One region of the Rhizorhabdus sp. P4_G6 genome, then DNA from elsewhere that is predicted to be linked to it. Evidence: predicted binding sites of a transcription regulator. Region 1 holds the regulator's gene; each other region holds the start of a gene.
What was found. Region 1 encodes LexA, which represses DNA repair genes until DNA is damaged. Its sites were predicted from a motif close to GTTCCNCNCTTGTTCT; they were not measured.

Region 2: AC1DPF_RS01135 (DNA recombination protein RmuC) is a predicted target of LexA. The motif match lies at 2,377-2,392, and genes of this name have one in related genera.
Region 3: AC1DPF_RS03160 (ImuA family protein) is a predicted target of LexA. The motif match lies at 1,766-1,781, and genes of this name have one in related genera.
Region 4: recA (recombinase RecA) is a predicted target of LexA. The motif match lies at 1,798-1,813, and genes of this name have one in related genera.

Annotation. Positions count from the first base shown of each region.
Region 1 is NZ_JBFUKC010000004.1:173,221-177,702, forward strand. Features, by position in the region: gene moaC (cyclic pyranopterin monophosphate synthase MoaC) at 1-161, shown strand, start outside; gene AC1DPF_RS06570 (molybdopterin molybdotransferase MoeA) at 161-1,348, shown strand; gene lexA (transcriptional repressor LexA) at 1,405-2,064, shown strand; gene AC1DPF_RS06580 (ComEC/Rec2 family competence protein) at 2,167-4,263, opposite strand; gene gltX (glutamate--tRNA ligase) at 4,449-4,482, shown strand, end outside.
Region 2 is NZ_JBFUKC010000001.1:236,352-240,833, reverse strand. Features, by position in the region: gene AC1DPF_RS01145 (hypothetical protein) at 1-209, opposite strand, end outside; gene AC1DPF_RS01140 (CHASE2 domain-containing protein) at 250-2,277, opposite strand; gene AC1DPF_RS01135 (DNA recombination protein RmuC) at 2,406-3,737, shown strand; gene AC1DPF_RS01130 (glutathione S-transferase family protein) at 3,938-4,482, shown strand, end outside.
Region 3 is NZ_JBFUKC010000002.1:180,332-184,813, forward strand. Features, by position in the region: gene AC1DPF_RS03150 (hypothetical protein) at 24-698, shown strand; gene AC1DPF_RS03155 (hypothetical protein) at 788-1,477, shown strand; gene AC1DPF_RS03160 (ImuA family protein) at 1,804-2,577, shown strand; gene AC1DPF_RS03165 (Y-family DNA polymerase) at 2,468-4,000, shown strand; gene AC1DPF_RS03170 (error-prone DNA polymerase) at 3,997-4,482, shown strand, end outside.
Region 4 is NZ_JBFUKC010000001.1:88,917-93,398, reverse strand. Features, by position in the region: gene AC1DPF_RS00430 (glutathione S-transferase family protein) at 1-158, opposite strand, end outside; gene AC1DPF_RS00425 (VOC family protein) at 203-550, opposite strand; gene recA (recombinase RecA) at 654-1,727, opposite strand; gene AC1DPF_RS00415 (hybrid sensor histidine kinase/response regulator) at 1,840-4,266, opposite strand; gene AC1DPF_RS00410 (hypothetical protein) at 4,353-4,482, opposite strand, start outside.

The sequences.
Region 1 (4,482 bases):
CCACCTACACCACCGGCATCGAGATGGAGGCGATGACCGCTGTCTCGGTCGCGCTCCTCACCGTCTACGACATGGCCAAGGCGCTCGATCGCGGCATGCGGATCGAAGGCGTCCGCCTGTTGTCCAAGACCGGCGGTAAGTCGGGCGACTGGACGGCCTGATGACGCTGATTCCCGTTGCCGAGGCGCAGGCGCGGATGATGGCGCTCAGGCCGCCGCTGCCGATCGAAACGGTGCCGCTGGTCCAGGCGAACGGACGCCATGCCGCCGTCGATGTCGTCGCCGCCCGCACCCAGCCCGCGCTCGATCTGTCGGCGATGGACGGCTATGCGATCCGCTTCGCCGAGCGGCCCGGGCCCTGGACCGTCATTGGCGAAAGCGCGGCGGGCGGCGGCCTGGATCGTGCGCTCGCAGCTGGCGAGGCCGCGCGGATCTTCACCGGAGCGCCAGTGCCCGAAGGGGCCGACGCGATCCTCGTCCAGGAAGAAGCGGCGCGCGACGGCGACCGCCTGATGATGGCGGGCGAAGGACCGCGCGGGCCCGGCGCGCATATCCGCCGCGCCGGCAGCGATTTCGCGCAGGGGGACACGCTCATCGCTGCTGGCACGGCCATCGGCGCGGCGGCGATCGCGCTTGCCGTCAGCGGTGGCCATGGCGCGCTCGCAATTCGCCGGCGCCCGCGCATCTCCATTCTCTCGACCGGCAACGAACTGGTGCGGCCGGGCGTGCCGACCAGCGGCGCGCTGCTGCCCGCTTCCAACGGACCGATGCTGGCGGCCATGCTGGCGGGGCCGACCTGCATCGTCACCGATCACGGCATCGTCCGCGACGATCTCGACGCAATCGCTGCGGCCTTCTCCGCTTTGGCCGACCAGGCCAATATCATCGTCACCACGGGCGGTGCGTCGGTCGGCGATCATGATCTCGTCCTGCCCGCCCTGCAGAAGGCCGGCGCGCGCATCGATTTCTGGAAGGTCGCGCTGAAGCCCGGCAAGCCGGTGATGATCGGCACGCTCGGCGAAGCGATCGTGCTGGGGCTGCCCGGCAATCCGGTCTCGGCCTTCGTCACCGCCACCCTGTTCCTGAAGCCCCTCGTCGCCCACCTGCTGGGCGCGCGCAGTCCTGTCCCGGCGCCTATGCTCGCCCGGCTCGGAGCGGCGCTCCCGGCGACCGGCAACCGCGCCGAATATCTGCGCGGCCGCTGGAGCGAAGGTCGGGCGGTTCCGGTCATCAGCCAGGACAGCGCCGGCCTCGTGGCCCTGGTGCAAGCGGAAATGCTGATCGTGCGGCCGCCCAAGTCCGCGGCGCTCGAGCCGGGCGCGGATATCGAGATCATTCCACTCGCTTGACAGATTCGCGCCGGTTGCCTAAATGTTCTCCGTCCGTTCTAGACGAGGGCATTGCCATGCTGACGCGCAAGCAACATGAACTTCTCCTATTCATCCACGACCGGCTGATCGAGACCGGCGTGTCGCCCTCGTTCGAGGAGATGAAGGATGCGCTGGACCTCAAGTCCAAATCGGGCGTCCACCGGCTGATCAGCGCGCTCGAGGAGCGCAACTTCATACGCCGGCTGCCGAACCGCGCGCGCGCGCTCGAAGTGCTGCGTATGCCCGACATGATCGCCAAGGCTCCGGCCGCACCATCGAAGGCTCCGCCGGTCGTGCCGCAGGCAGCGAACGAGAATGTGCTGGAAATCCCGCTGCACGGCCGCATCGCCGCCGGTTTGCCGATCGAGGCGCTCGAGGGCCAAAGCACCTTGTCGGTGCCTGCGGCGCTGCTCGGCCCAGGCGAACATTATGCGCTCGAAGTCTCCGGCGATTCGATGGTCGAAGCCGGTATTCTCGACGGCGACTATGCCCTGATCCGCAAGGCCGAGACGGCGCGCGACGGCGACATCATCGTGGCCCTGATCGCCGACAGCGAAGCGACGCTCAAATATTTCCGCAAGGAAGGCGCGATGATCCGGCTCGACCCGGCGAACCGCGCTTATGACCCGCAACGCTACAAGCCGGACCAGGTCCGTGTGCAGGGCAAGCTTGCGGGATTGCTGCGGCGCTACTGACAGGCCGAACGTCATCCTGCACTTGTTTCAGGATCCACATGTCGGCTCGGGATCATTCCCGTGTCGGGAAGTGGATGCTGGAATAAACTCAGCATAGCGACATCAAGGACGAGTAGGCGATCCGGGCCGGAACACGGACCAGGGATGGCGACCGACCGACCCGGCCACGGTTTCGACGACGCCGCGCTCCAGATCGATCGACAGACCCCCGCTGCGCGCCAGTAACGGCCGGTCGATGACGATCCAGCGCGGGCGGCACGAACGCGGCATCCGCCGGTCGCTTATGACAATGTCGGCGCGCGCGCAGGCACGGTTCATCCGGGCGATGTCGACCAGATAGGGGCTCCGGGTCGCGAGCAGCGTCCACGCGCGGCTGCCGCGCCGGAGCTGCGCCTCGCACAGGTCCGCGGAGCAGCGCGCCGCCTGGAGCGCATCGATCGGCACCGGCTCGCCATCGACCCCGGCCGCCTCGCTGAGCACGTCACGGATATAATCGCCGGCACGATCCCGCAGCAACGCCACCCGTCCGTCCGCCAGCACCACGGCAACATGCCGGCCGTCGCCCGTCACCAGCAGGTCCGGCACCGGGGACTGCAGCGCCCAGACGGCACCTATCACCAGCGGCACGGTGCCCCAGCGCCGCATCTTCGTCCGCCACAGCGCGATCCACAGCCCGCCCGCGATCATCAGCGCGAAGGCGCCCCACGCCATGCTCGGCAGCATCGCCACCGCACCCGGCGCGTCGCCGACCCGATGGGCGATCCAGAGCAGCAGCGCGAGCGCCTTCGACACCAGCCACCAGAAGGGCGCACCCAGGCCAGCAATGTCGAGCAGCAGCGCCACCGCCTCGAGCGGCATGATGACGAAGGTGGTCAGTGGAATCGCGACGATGTTGGCGGCGGCGCCATAGAGACCCGATTTGTGGAAGTGAAACAGCGCGATCGGCGCCAGCGCCGCCTCGATCACCACCCCCGAGAGCAGCAGCACCGCCAGCGAGCGCCCGAGCCGAGCCGCCCAGTGCTCGTCCCGCCCAGCCGAGAAGGATACCACTTTGGGATGTTCCAGGAAGGCGATCAGCGCGGTGACGGCCGCGAAGCTCAGTTGGAAGCTCGGCCCCGCGAGCGCTTCCGGCCACAGCAGCAGCACGATCAGGGCCCCCGTCGCGACCAGCCGCAGCGTGATCGCCTCTCGCCCCATGGCAATGCCGGCCAACACGAGCAGCGCGGCGACGCACGAGCGGATCGTCGGCACCTGCGCGCCCGACAACAGGGTATAGCCGATCCCCGCCAGCGCGCCAGCGCCGGCCGCGACCAGCAACAGCGGCGCGTGCAGCGCCAGCCGGGGGCTCAGCGCGAACAGCCGCAGGGTAAGCAGCATCACGCCGCCGACCACCGCCGAGACGTGCAGCCCCGACACCGACAGCAGATGGGCCAGCCCGGATCGCCGGATCGCCTCCGCGTCTTCCTCGCCGATCGCCCCCTGGTCCCCGGTGGCGAAGGATGCGGCGATGCCACCTGCGCTGGCGCCGGTGACCCGCTGTTCGATATGCGCCGATAGCCGCGCCCGGCGGTCGGCAAGCCAGGTTGAAAAGCCGCCGCCGCCCGCGCCGGCATCGATCTTCGGCGGATCGAGCGCCTTTCCCCCGGCGCCGATGCCGAGGAACCAGGCGGTGCGGGCATAGTCATAGCCGCCGGGCACCGCCGGGGGTGCAGGCGGCATCAGCCGCGCGCGCACTGCGATATGCGCGCCGCCGGGTACCAGGGCGGGCAGGTCGGCCTGATCGACATTCAGCCTGATACGCGGCGGCAGCAGGGCCGGATCGGTCGCTATCGTCAGCCGGACCAGCTCGCGCGCCGGAAGCCGCTCGACCGTCTCGATCCGTCCCGTGACCATCGCCACCAGCGGTCGATCGATCCGCGGCGCCGCCACCCAGTCGGCCCGCGACCATATCACCACCATGCCGATGAGCGCCGCCAATCCGGTTACCAGCACGGCACGGCCGATCCTGCGCTCGACGCCGGTCGCGACGCCGGCCAGCGCCACGCCCGCGAGCGCCGCCATGCCAGCCAGCCAGGCCAAGCGGTCAGGCAGCACCAGCCACAGCGCGATCCCGCCGGCGAGCATGACCGGCACCCACAAGCCAAGCTGGTCGCGCTCCATTTCGAGCGCACGCTCGACCCGATCTAGCATCCGCGCCATGGCCGCCCGGCCGCCCGTTGGAAGAGGCGGAGCCGCTACGCTAGGTGCGCGATCGAGCATCGACCACCCCGCTCTGATCATGGCCGGCCGCTCCCGACTCGCCGGCCAATTTGACCGGAGCCGAAAATGCTATACGGGGCGCCTCGACTTCGCTGGCCATCGTGCCGATCTTGGAGAAAGCGCGCGTGGGCGCAAGCACCGAAAATCAGACCCCCAAAG
Region 2 (4,482 bases), on a different contig from region 1:
GCAGCCGCGGTTGCGGTCGCGGTTGCGCTGAATGTGCCGGGGCCGCTCAGCGTGCGCGTGCCTTTGCCGTCGAGCAGCACGATAGAGTCGCCCGCTTTCAGGACGATCTTCGCGTTGTCGGGTATCGCCTTGCCCGCGGGGTAGGCCTTTGCCGACGGTCCGGCCGATCGCACGACCAGCGGCGCCGCGACGGCGGTTCCAGCCAGCATCAGGCCCATCATTGCCGCGACTGCAGCGCGCGGCCGGTTTTTATTTATCCAGAGCACTATACCCTCCTGGTCCAACCTCACGAAGTCGCTCTACCAGATTAGCGAGCGCTTTATCATCAGGATTCGTTACAGCCATTTGTTCGAACTCGGCCAATACCGTGACATCACCATCGTCGAATCTACGCAGCGTGTCTGTGAACTGTTGCACAGCTTCGGCGGAAAAATGTGGAACCGGCTCGAAGATGATCATCGGCGTCGATCGACCCGACACAGCGATGCGGCCCATCGGCCTGAAACAGGCCATTGTCGACTTCTCAACCACCGTGTCGCTCACCAGCGTCTTGGTTTTGAGATATTTGTTCGCGCCTTCCAGCCGCGACGCCGTATTCATGGAGTCGCCTAGCGCAGTGTACTGGATGCGCCCCTCACCGCCGAAATTGCCGACGATCGCCTCGCCCCGGTGGACACCGACGCGGGTGACGCCGATCGGCGGTACCCCTTCGGGCGCATCACGCCGGAACTGCTCACCCGCCTCGTACATCGCGATCGCGCATTTCACGGCGCGGTCGGCATCGTCGGGCCGGCTGATCGGCGCGCCCCAGAAGGCGACGATGGCATCGCCGACAAACTTGTCGATCGTGCCGCCATATTCGAGAACCGTCTCCGACAGAACGTCGAGATATCTGTTGAGCAGGAAGGCGACCATTTCGGGCTCGATCTGGTGGCTGAGCTTTGTGAAGCCCTCGAGATCGCTGAACAGCGCGAATATCTCGCGCTTCTCGCCGTGGAGCTGGAGCCGCTCAGGGTTCTTCATGATGTCCGCGGCGATGTCGCGCGGCAGATATTTGCCGAGCGCCGATTGTGCGAAGTTGCGCTGCTCCGAACCGATGCCGCGGGCCGCTGTGCCGACCGCCGAATAGGCGAAGATCCAGCCGATCAGCCAGCCAAACACCGGCAGCCCCTGGGTGTCCACATTGTTGAACTGCCAGATGAACGGCACCGCCACCACGCCCGCCGCCTGGATCAGCAGCATCAGGCTCAGCTTCCAGATCTTCATGTTGGACACCGCGGTCAGCGCGCCCAGCATCACGACCCCGATCGCGATAAGCCAGATGCCCCACGCCGGGATCTTGTTCGGCGTGACATTGTCGAGCATCTGCGCGAGCAGCGTGGCGTGGATCTCCAGGCCGATCGTCGTCTCGCCCTTCTGGATGCGCGAGGCCGGGGTGATGAACTGGTCGACATCGGGGATGTCGCCGCCGATCATGATGTAGCGGCCCTCGATCTGGGGTTTGAAAGCCTCGATCAGATCGGGGTTGGCGATCACCTCGATCGGGAATTTGTCGAACACCGGCCGATCCTCGAACTTCGGCAGCCGGTAGCGGATCGATCCGGTATAGTCGCGAAACCGCTCGAAGCCGCCGGTCAGCGAATTGGCCATCAGCGGCGGCAGCTCGCGGGGCTGGTTCGGCCAGCTGCGCATCACCCCGTCATCATCGGCGAGCAGGCGGATGCTGGTCGGATGGACGTTGCCGGGCTTCGTCTGCTTCAGGAAGTCGCGCAGGAAAGTTTCCTGGTCGAGCGTCATGAAAGTCTTGTTGGTCGCGTTCGACGCGAAGCCCAGATAGGTCGGCGTCTTCATCGTCCTGAAGGCGTCGATCAGTACCTGGTCTTCGGGCGTGGGCTGATCGACGAGAATATCGATGCCAATCGCCTTGGGCTGCATCTTGTCGAGCGCGAGCAGGCCCTTGGCCAGCATCGCGCGATCCAGCGGCGAACGGCGTCCGGTCAGGCGGAGCGTGTCCTCGGTGAAGGTCACCATCGCGATACGCGGGTCGGTCTCGACGCGCGGCGATGCGAGCAGCAGGCGAACGTCGAACAGTGCGCGCTCGGCGTCCTTGGCCAACATCATGTTCCAGCTGTAGCGGGCGAAGGCGAGGCCAAGGATCAGGAACATGGCAGTGACGACGAGGCGGGTCGTGCCGATCTGCTTGAGCAGCTTGCGCAGCGCCGGCCAGAATCTGTGCCAGCGCGCCGCCATTGACGCACCCCCGACGCTGTCCGGCATCCCCATCCCCCTAAACGCAACCCCGGCTCGATATTAGTGGCTGCGCCGGATATGGGAAGCGCCGAGTTGCGCTTGCATTCGCGGCCGAGGCACGGCACGGTTCGCTATCTGTTCCAGGGATTTACTCGATGTCATCGCTCGCCGCGCTCGCACTTCCGCTCTGTCTGCTCCTGGGACTCGCGCTCGGATGGTTCGCGCGCGGGCGAATGCAGGCGGGCGGCACCGCCGAAGCGGCAGATCTGCGCAGGATGCTCGAAACGGCGCGCGATGCGCTCAACCGCTCCGAGATCGAGCGATCCGGGCTTGTGGCCGAACGACAGGCGCGGGCCGAGGCGTTCGAGGCGCAACTGCGAGGTCTCCAGGAGGCGAAGGAGCAATTGTCCGCCCAGTTCGCCGAAGTGGGCGGAAAACTGCTCGACGTGGCCCAGCGCCAGTTTCTCGAACGCGCCGACCAGCGATTCCATCAGGCGGGCGAGAAGAGCGAAGCGCAGCTCAAGGCCTTGCTGACGCCGGTCGAATCGACGCTCAAACGCTATGAGGAGGGGCTGCAGCGGGTCGAGAAGGAGCGGGTCGATAGCTATGCAGGCTTGCGTGAGGCCGTCGACCAGGTCCGGGTCGGCCAGGGACAGGTCCGCGACGAGGCCGCCAAGCTGGTCAATGCGCTGCGCGCCAGCCCCAAGGCGCGTGGGCGCTGGGGCGAGCAGTCGCTGCGCAACGTGCTCGAACAGGCCGGGCTATCGCCTTATGCCGATTTCGCGACCGAGGTTTCGGTCGATACCGAGGACGGACGGTTGCGGCCGGACGTGGTGGTGCGCCTGCCCGGCGGCCGCAAGCTTATCATCGACGCCAAATGCTCGTTCAACGCCTATATGGATGCCAGCGAGCAGGTCGACGAGGCGTTGCGCCTGACCTTCCTGAAGGCGCATGCGGCGGCCCTGCGGACGCACGCCAGCCAGCTGGGCCAGAAAAGCTATTGGGATCGCTTCGGCGATGCGGCCGATTATGTCGTCATGTATATTCCCGGCGAACATTTCCTGTCGGCAGCGATGGAACAGGACGCCGGGCTGTGGGACTGGGCGCATGAACGCCGGGTGCTGATCGCGACGCCGATCAACCTGGTCGCGCTGGCCCGCACCGTGGCGAGCGTCTGGCGACAGGAAAAGATGGCCGACGAAGCGCGGCAGATCGGCCAACTCGGCAAGGAAATGTTCGAGCGGCTATCGGTCGCGGCGACGCACCTCAAGCGCGTCGGCGGCGGCCTCAACAGCGCTGTCGAGAACTACAACAAATTCGTGGCGAGCTTCGAGGGCCGCGTGCTGGTGACGGGTCGCAAATTCCGCGACCTCAACATCGAGACCGGTGGCAAGGAGATCGAGGAGATGCCGGCGATCGAGACGCGCGCGAGCGAACCGGTGGCCGACCTGTTGGCGGGGCCTGAGCAGATGGCAAAGCTCAACTGAATCCCATCCGCGGAGCCGCGATTGGCCGCCACCTGGCGGGGCCTGCTGCTGATCGAGGTCTGAAGGCGCAGGGCCTCGCCGCGGTCGAACGCAGCCGAGCGACCCGAATTGCGTGGAGCGGCTGACCTCTTGGCAGCTGCTATTGCCAGATAGGACATTGATCCCCAATTGGGCGCGACAGCAACCGCGCGGAGCATGACATGGCCGACCTTTCCCAATTTCCGATCATGCAGCGTTGGCCGGCCGCGCACCCCGACCGTATACAGCTCTATTCGCTCAATACGCCAAATGGGGTGAAGGTCGCGATCATGCTCGAGGAAACCGGGCTGCCCTATGAGGCGCATCTGGTGGATATTCTCGACAACCAGAGCCACACTCCCGAATTTCTCTCGCTCAATCCGAATGGCAAGATCCCGGCGATCATCGATCCCGACGGTCCCGGCGGCAAGCCGATGGCGCTGTCCGAGTCGGGCGCGATCCTGATCTATCTCTCGGACAAGACCGGCCGCTTCATTCCGGCCGATCCGGTGCTGCGCTATGAGACGATCCAATGGGTGTTCTTTCAGAATGCCGGCATCGGGCCGATGTTCGGACAGGTCGGATTCTTTCACAAATTTGCCGGTAAGGCCTTCGAGGACAAGCGTCCCCTGGAGCGCTATGTCAACGAGGCGAAGCGCCTGCTCGGCGTGCTCGACAAGCGCCTCGATGGCCGCGGCTGGATCATGGGCGACGATTACGGCATTGC
Region 3 (4,482 bases), on a different contig from region 1:
GCGGCAAGGTCGCCGGCACGGACATGGACAAGAACGGCGAACCACGTCCCGGCAGCCGATATGTCGGCGTGCGGAAAAATGTGCTCAAGGGGAGCCCGGAGCCCGCCGACATCACGACATGGCTCGTGGAGCGAGAGAACGGCTTTCTCCGGCAGGCCAATCGACGCTTCACGCGGAAGACCAATGCTTTTTCAAAGGTGATGGAGTTTCACGAGCGGCAGGTCGCGATCTGGATACACTACCGGAACTATTGCTGGATACCCAATCCGAGCCGGCCGAAGGATGGTTCGAAGCAATGGACAAAGCGCGAGACGGCGGCGCTCGCCTGCAATCTGACCGATCGCGTCTGGACACCGGAGGACATGATCGTCGCCTCGGACCTGTATGTCGCCACACGGGAGCGAACCGATCTATTGCCGATCGAGCCCGTGGTCAGTGATGACGATTCGCCGAAACCCTTCTGGATTCTGCACAGCCCGTACCATCGGACGGCGAAGGCCCATGCTTCGGACTGCTCCTCCTGCAATGGGGGGCTCGGCAAAAACAAGGGGCCGGCCAAGGGCAGCATCTGGACCGGGTTCACGACGCTGGACGATGCGATGGCCTTCGCGAGCAAGAAGGAACCTGACGGTTACGCCGTCTGCAAGCTGTGCATCGGGAGCTACAATACCCTCAACACCTATGGCCGCCGCAGATAAGCCGAGCACTGGTCGATTACTCCGGATCAAGATCGAAAGGGCGGGGGGCAGATTCTACTTGCAATGTAGGATTTGATTTAGTTCACTCTATGTTCTATTCTCGAGCGCGGAGACTCGCATGGTTTAATGCCGGAATCAAATCGCTGCCTGGGGCTGACGGCAAGATGCCTAGGCCGTTTCGCGTCGATGAGAATTGGAACGTCATCTATCTCGACGAGGAGCGAGATGAGGCAAAGCTCACAGGTCGGAATTCCGGCAAGCAGAATCGCGCGGGAATCGCGAGTTGGGACGAATTGGATCGCAAGCGCGATGAGGAGCTTGAGTCCATCAGGCGTCTTGGAGAGGAAAAGCCCATTCAACTTGCCGAACTCGGCAATTCGAATTGGAATGAGTATGAGGCGATGCGCGCGCAAGGCGAGCGAGATGGGCGAGTTTTGAAAGAGGCAGCCAAGGCAGGTGGCAATTTCTTTCGTAATTACGGAGATATGAGGGATGCTAACACGATCGGCGCGGACAAATACTTTCATTGCAAAGCCAACTGCGAAGCATCGTCGCTAGGTGAAACAGGAGAGGCTGTCGCGCGAACGATAAGCAATGGGCGAGAAATCGTGGACCAGCGTATCAAAGGTGACCCTAGGTCCGCCTCTCTCGCGGATCAACGGGCGAACGTGGCAGGCCGGAGTGCGGGACGGCGCATTCGCGAAGGGGGTTCGGGAGCGCATCAATGTACTGCGGCATGTGATCATTTTAGGCCCAACGGTCTGAACAAGAGATACTGAGATGAGACGAAGGGTGGCTGTCCTTGTGATAATAGTGGCAACGCTGTCAGCCATTTTTGCCGTTCGCTCCCTCAAGAATTTCCTCGATGTCGATGCGTGTTTGGATCGAGGCGGCGCATGGGACAAGCAGGCTTCAATCTGCGTGGGCACTCCCACAACACACGACCGATAACGTCGAGCGGGGTTAGCGAGACTGACCCGAGGATGAGTTTCCATAACCCCAATTTGAAACTACCTCACTACCAGCTTTAGTGCATCCTTGACTCCTCCCTTGTTGAAGGGAGTATAAGAACAAAACAAGAACCATGGATGAGTCGCGGATCTTATTGGCCGCCCTGAGATCGCGCATCTGTGCGATCGAGGGGCCGAAGCCCCCGGAAGCCACGCTGTTTGCGTTGGGCGCCGAGCCGCTCGACGCGCAATTGGGGGGTGGTTTGCCGTGCGGCAAGCTGCACGAGCTGTTCGCTGCCGAGCCGGACGATCGCGCGGCTCTGGCCGGGACCGCGCTGATGCTGGCGATACGACGGGGGGAAGGGCCGTTGCTCTGGCTGCGGCAGGATGGAGCGGTGCGTGCCGGTGGGGCACTTTACGGGCCGGGGCTCGCCGATCTCGGCCTGGATCCGTCTCGGCTGATCGAGATCGTCGCGCCGGACGAGGCGGCGCTGCTGCGCGCCGCGGGCGATGCGGTGCGCTGTGCCGATGTCTCGGCGGTGCTGATCGAGCCCTGGAAGGCGGCACGCGGCTTCGATCTGACGGTGAGCCGGCGGCTCGCGGTCGCGGCCGAGAAATCGGGGGTGACCGTGCTGCTGCTGCGCGCCGAGGCCGAGCCGGTCCCGAGCGCCGCCTATAGCCGTTGGCGGGTGCGATCGTTGGCGTCGGCGGCGCTCGAGGCCGGTGCGCCTGGCCATCCGGCGATCGAGATCGAGTTGTTGCGGCATCGCGGGGGACTGGCTGGGGTACGCGCCTGTCTGGAGTGGAATCGTGACGAGCATGTCTTCCGGGAAGCGACGCTATCTGGCGCTGTGCTTCCCCTTCCTGCCGGCCGATCGGCTGGCGCGGGCAATCCGGACGGGAGCGGTCCAGCCCGGCTTTCCGCCTGATGCCCCGTTCGCTTTGGTGGAGAAGCAGAAGGGTGCGATGCGGCTGGCCGCCGTCAGCCGGGCTGCACTGGCGCTCGGGCTGGCGCCCGGCCTCAGCCTGGCCGACGCGCGGGCGCGGATGCCCGATCTCGGCGTCGTCGATATCGATATGCGCGCCGATGGCGAATGGATCGAGCGGATCGCCGACGGCTGCGATCGCTACACGCCGATGGTGGCACTCGATCCGCCCGACGGGCTGATCCTCGATATCAGCGGCTGCGCGCATCTGTTCGGCGGCGAGGCGGGATTGCGCGAGGACCTGGTGGCGCGGCTGCAGCGGCTCGGCATGCATGTCCGCAGCGCGCTCGCCGACACCCCCGATGCGGCGCATGCGCTGGCGCATTATCCCGCCGAGGCGACGGCCATGCTGCCCGTCGAAGCCCTGGGCCTCGAGGCCGGGGAGGCGATGGCACTGCGCCGCGCCGGGCTCAAGCGCCTCGCCGATCTCAGCGCTCGGCCGTCGCAGCTGCTGTCGGCGCGCTTTGGGGAAGACGCTGCCGACCGGCTCGACAGGATCTCGGGCGGGCGCGACATCCGCATTACCGCGCGGCGTCCGCAAGCGGCGCTCGTGCTCGAACGGCGTTTCGCCGAGCCGATCGGTCATGTCGATCCCGCACTGGCCGCGATCGAGGCGCTGGCCCAGCAGGCGGCGCGGCGAATGGAGGAGGGGCATCGCGGCGGGCGGCGCTTCGAGGCGCAGCTGTTCCGCACCGACGGGCTGGTGCGCAGCCTGCGGATCGAGACCGGACTGCCGGTACGCGATGTCCCGCTGCTGATGCGGTTGTTCAACGAGCGGCTGGAGACGCTGTCCGATCCGGTCGATCCCGGTTTCGGCTTCGATCTGGTGCGGCTGTCGGTGCCGCTGTTCGAACCGTTGGCACCGCTCCAGCTGCCGCTCGAAGGCGGGGCGATCGCCGAGGGGGAGCTGGCCCAGCTGCTCGATCGGCTGTCGACCCGGCTCGGACGCAACCGCGTGCGGCGGTTTGCGCCGCGCGACAGCCATATTCCCGAGCAGGCGGTGCTGGCCTTTCCCGCGATCGGGGAAGCGCCGCCCGGCGGCTGGCCGTCGCCCGAGCCCGGCGAGCCGCCGCTGCGGCCCACCCATTTGTTCGATCCACCCCAGCCGATCGAGGTCCTCGCCTCTGTGCCGGACGGCCCGCCGCGCCAGTTCCGCTGGCGGCAGCGGCTGCACGACATCGTCCTGGCCGAAGGGCCGGAGCGAATTGGGGCGCTGTGGTGGCGCCGGGCCGACAATGCTGGGATGGCGCGCGACTATTACCGGGTCGAGGACAGGCAGGGCCGCCGCTTCTGGCTGTTCCGCCACGGCCTCTACGGCCGCGAGGCGAAGATCCCGACCTGGTATATCCACGGCCTGTTCGCATGACCGAGGCCGCCACCTTCGCCGAACTGGTCGCGGCGACCAACTTCTCCTTCCTGCGCGGCGCTTCGGCGGCCGAGGACATGGTCTCCGCTTCGATCGCGGCGGGCCATGCCGGCATCGGCATCGCCGACCGCAACACGGTGGCCGGCGTGGTGCGCGCCTGGAAGGCGCTGCGCACGGCGCGCGCCAATCTGGCGGCGGAGGGCGGGGCCGATATCGACTTCAGGCTGGTGGCCGGCGCGCGGCTGGTCTTTGCCGACGGGACGCCGGACATCGTTGCCTATCCCGCGACCCGGCGCGGGTGGGGGCGGCTGACCCTGCTCCTCACCACCGGTAATCGCCGCGCGATCAAGGGCGATTGCGTCCTCTATCTGGGCGACCTGCTCGATCATCTCGATGATCTGCTGCTGATCGTGATGCCGGCGGGGCAGGGGCTGAAGCTCGGGGATGTCGGCGCAAGGCTGCATCCGAAATGGCAGGGGCCG
Region 4 (4,482 bases), on a different contig from region 1:
TTTCCGAGCGGATGAACCTTGCGCAACTCGGGGGGCGCCAGCATCGTCTTCGGATCGCGCGCGTAGCGGCGGACCGCATAAGGCAGGCTCAGTTCCTCGAGCAGCCAGAGCACCCGCTGCGAGCGTGAGTTTTCGAGATGGTGGACGATGATCGGGATCGTCTTGGTCATGGGGCGGCTCCGCTGCGAGGGGCGGGCCGCTGTCAGTCGGCCGGCTCGTTCACATAGACGGCAAGTTCGATACCCGACGGTTCAAGGAAGTGAAAGCGGCGGCCGCCGGGAAAGGCGAAGATAGGCCGCACGACCACACCGCCCGCAGTCTCCACCGCCAGCTGGGCGGCTTCGAGATCGTCGACTTCGATCACCGCCAGCGGAGCCTTGCTTGCCTCGACGGCGTCGCCATTGAGGCCGATGTCGCAACCCTGCCCGATCGTCGCAGCGTAATCCGGGCCAAAGGCGGTCAGCGACCAGCCGAATGCCTGTTCGAAAAAGGCCTTGCTGCCGGCAGTGTTCCCGACTGGCAGTTCGATATAGTTCAGACGCGCCGCCATCATCCGATCTTCCCGTCCGTTCGTCCCGAGCGAAGTCGTGGGACGTGGGTCTGCGCACCGTGCCTCGACCTCGCTCGACACGAACGGGGAAAGCCCCGTCGGATCAGATGTCGTCGTCTTCGGCCGGACCCGCCATCAGCGCATCGCCAACCGTTTCGGTATTGCCGCGAATTGCCGATTCGAGCTTTGCGGCCAGTTCGGGATTTTCGCGCAAATAGGCCTTGGCATTCTCGCGGCCCTGGCCGATGCGAACCGAGTCATAGCTGAACCATGCGCCCGATTTTTCGACCAGCCCCGCCTTGACGCCGAGATCGATCAGCTCGCCGACCTTCGACACGCCTTCGCCATACATGATGTCGAACTCGACCTGCTTGAACGGCGGCGCGACCTTGTTCTTGACGACCTTGACCCGCGTCGCGTTGCCGACGACCTCATCGCGATCCTTGATCGCGCCGGTGCGGCGGATATCGAGCCGGACCGAAGCGTAGAATTTGAGCGCATTGCCGCCGGTCGTCGTTTCCGGCGAACCATACATCACGCCGATCTTCATACGAATCTGGTTGATGAAGATGACGAGGCACTTGGAGCGGCTGATCGAGCCGGTGATCTTGCGCAGCGCCTGGCTCATCAGACGGGCCTGCAGACCGACATGGCTGTCGCCCATCTCGCCCTCGATTTCGGCCCTGGGAACCAGCGCCGCGACCGAGTCGATCACCAGCACGTCGATCGCATTGGAGCGGACCAGCGTGTCGGCGATCTCGAGTGCCTGCTCGCCGGTATCGGGCTGCGACACGATCAGCTCGTCGATGTTGACACCCAGCTTCTTCGCATAGACCGGGTCCAGCGCATGCTCGGCGTCGATGAACGCGGCGGTGCCGCCGCCCTTCTGCGCCTCGGCGATCGCATGCAGCGCCAGCGTCGTCTTGCCCGAGCTTTCGGGGCCGAAAATCTCCACGACACGGCCACGCGGCAATCCGCCGATGCCGAGTGCGATGTCCAGCCCCAGCGAGCCGGAGGAGATCGCCTCGACCTGCATCGCCTCACGCGATCCGAGTTTCATCGCCGAGCCCTTGCCGAAGGCGCGATCGATCTGCGCCAAAGCGGCTTCAAGGGCCTTCTGTCTATCCATATTCGCCGCGTCCTTTTCGGATCCGATGAGCTTCAACTGTGCCGCCATGGGTCAACTCCCTCGTAGATCGCGTGATCGAAAGCTTCAAACACGATCTTCGTACATGGAATGTTCCACTGGAACAAGAGATAAACATTCGTGATTTGTTCCCGAAAGCGGCCTAGCTGACAACCTCCGTCCGGGCGTGGTCCGCCAGCGCCTCTCGCGCCGCCTGCCCGATCTGCTGGACCGAGAAGGGTTTCGGCAGGAAGCCGATATTGTCGAGGTCGATCGACTTGCGCAGTTGTTCCTCGGCATAACCAGACATGAAGATGATCGGCAGATTTGGTTGCTTCTCCCTTGCCGCCCGCGCCATGGTCGGGCCGTCCATCGTCGGCATCACCACATCGGAGATCACCAGGTCGATCGGTTCTTCGGAGTTCTCTATGATCTCGAGCCCCTCCTCGCCATTGGTGGCCGTGAGGATCTTGTAGCCCTGGCGCGCCAGGGCGCGCTCCGCCACCGCGCGCACCATGGCCTCGTCCTCTACGAGCAGGATGGTGCCGGTCCCCCATAATTCGGTGCTGACTTCCTTGGCTTTGACCAGCGGCGCCACCGCCGAAGCCGGCGCCTCGTGCACCGGCAGATAGATGACGAAGCTGGTGCCCTTCCCCAGCTCGCTCTCGGCGAAGATGAAACCGCCGGTCTGTTTGACGATCCCGTATACGGTCGACAGCCCCAGGCCCGTGCCCTTGCCGACTTCCTTGGTCGTGAAGAAGGGTTCGAAGATCTTGGTGATGATCTCCGGCGCAATGCCGCCGCCGGTGTCGGTCACCTTCATCGCGGTATATTCGGTGACCGGCATAATCTCCATGCCGAGACGCCGCACGTCGGCCTGCGACATCGCATAGGTCTGGATCGTCAGCGTGCCGCCATCGGACATGGCGTCGCGGGCGTTGACCGCCAGGTTGACGATAACCTGTTCGAGCTGGCCCGGGTCGGCCCGCACCGTGCCGAGATTGCGGCCATGGCTGACCTCCAGCTTGACGGTTTCGCCCAGCAGCCGCTTCAACAGGTTCGAAATCTCGGAGATCACGTCCGGTATCTGGAGAATCTGCGGCCGCAGCGTCTGCTGGCGCGAGAAGGCGAGCAACTGGCGGGTCAGCGCCGCGGCGCGGTTCGAGTTGTGCTTGATCTGCTGGATGTCGTCATAGTCGCTGTCACCCGGAATGTGGCGCATCGTCATCAGGTCGCAATGGCCGATGATCGCAGTCAGGATATTGTTGAAGTCATGGGCGACGCCGCCGGCCAGCTGGCCCACGGCCTGCATCTTCATCGCCTGCGCCACCTGGCGCTTGAGCTTGGATTCCTCGCTATTGTCCTTGAGGCTGAGCAGCACCGCGGCATTGCCGAGTCCCTTGGCCGCCGCGATGGTCAGCGAGACATTCTCCTCGGGCCGTTCCTTGAGGCGCACCGAGAGATCGCTGGCAGACCCGCGGCCGGCCGAGAAGCGGCGCACCGCGTCGGAAACCGCCGCCTTGTCCTCCTCGACGACCAGGTCGCCCGGATAGACGATCGTCGACTCCGGCCCCAGCCCTGCCGCGCGCCGGAACGGCGCGTTCATGAACAGCACGCGGCCGTCCCGCTCTGCTACCGCGAGACCGAGCGGCAGCATGCCGAGCAATGCGTGGAGATCGCCGGTGGCGACCCTGCGCGCCTCGGCGCCCATGTTGCCGCCGCCCAGCTCGTCGAGCAGCAGGAACAGCGTGGCGTTGACGGCACCGTGATCGTCGAGCGGGATCTGGATCAAGCGGACCGGATCGCCACCCGGCGGGTCGGCTGCGAGCCGGATCACATCGCCATCGCTGCGCAACAGTTCGGCAAAGGCCCAGCCCGAGCTCGGCGCATCGGCGGAACCAAGCGCCCTCTGGAGGAAGACCCGATTGGCGGTGATGCCGATGCCGTTGCCATCGACTAGCGCCCCCATCAGACCCGCGCTGCCGATCCGCCGACCGATATCGCTTCCCAATATGCGCAGGATATCCGCCATGTTGTCCGACTGGCTCGAACGGTGGAAGCGCCAGACGAGATGGCTGTCCTCGTTGCCGGCGCGCCTTACGATGATATCCACCAGCCCCCGGTCGGTGGCGAGCTTGGCGAGATCGGCCCGCCCATCGCGCATCGCCGCTATCGCGGCGGCGGCAAGCTGCATGCGCACCTCGTGCGGCAGCGGCAGCGCAGGCGGAGTCGGCAGGCCGCCGAACCAGGTTTCGAACTGGCGGTTCGCGCAGACCAGCTCGCCATTCGGCCCGGTGATGGCAACGCCGGCATCGGCATCCTCGATGCTGCCCAGCACCAGCCCAAGATCGGTCTGCCGCATCGGCCGCACATGGATCTGGGAACGGATCATCGCGACCAGCAGGATCATGCCGACGCCCAGGATGAACGCGAGCATGAACAGGCCCGCGACAAGAAGGTTGTCGGTTGCGCCCCAGATCATGCCCGCCATGCCGACCGATGATACGAGCGTCAGCATGGCCAGCATCGCATTGAGCACGAGCCGCCCCAGGCGGGGGGACATGGTTCTGGCGGGATAGCTGCTCGACATGAATGCCTTGTTCTCCCGACGTTCCGGCTTCGTCAAGCGGCGCCTTGATGCCTTTCCCGTCGGACGCAGAACATCCGGCCGGCTTATCACCAGATTCGGACGCGTTCGGCCGGTGCCAAATACATCTTCTCCGCCGCCTTGAAGGGATCAAGATTCCGCACCAACCAGCTGCGCTGGACCGATGGCGAGTGCGGGTCGGTCAGCAGCCGCTGGCGG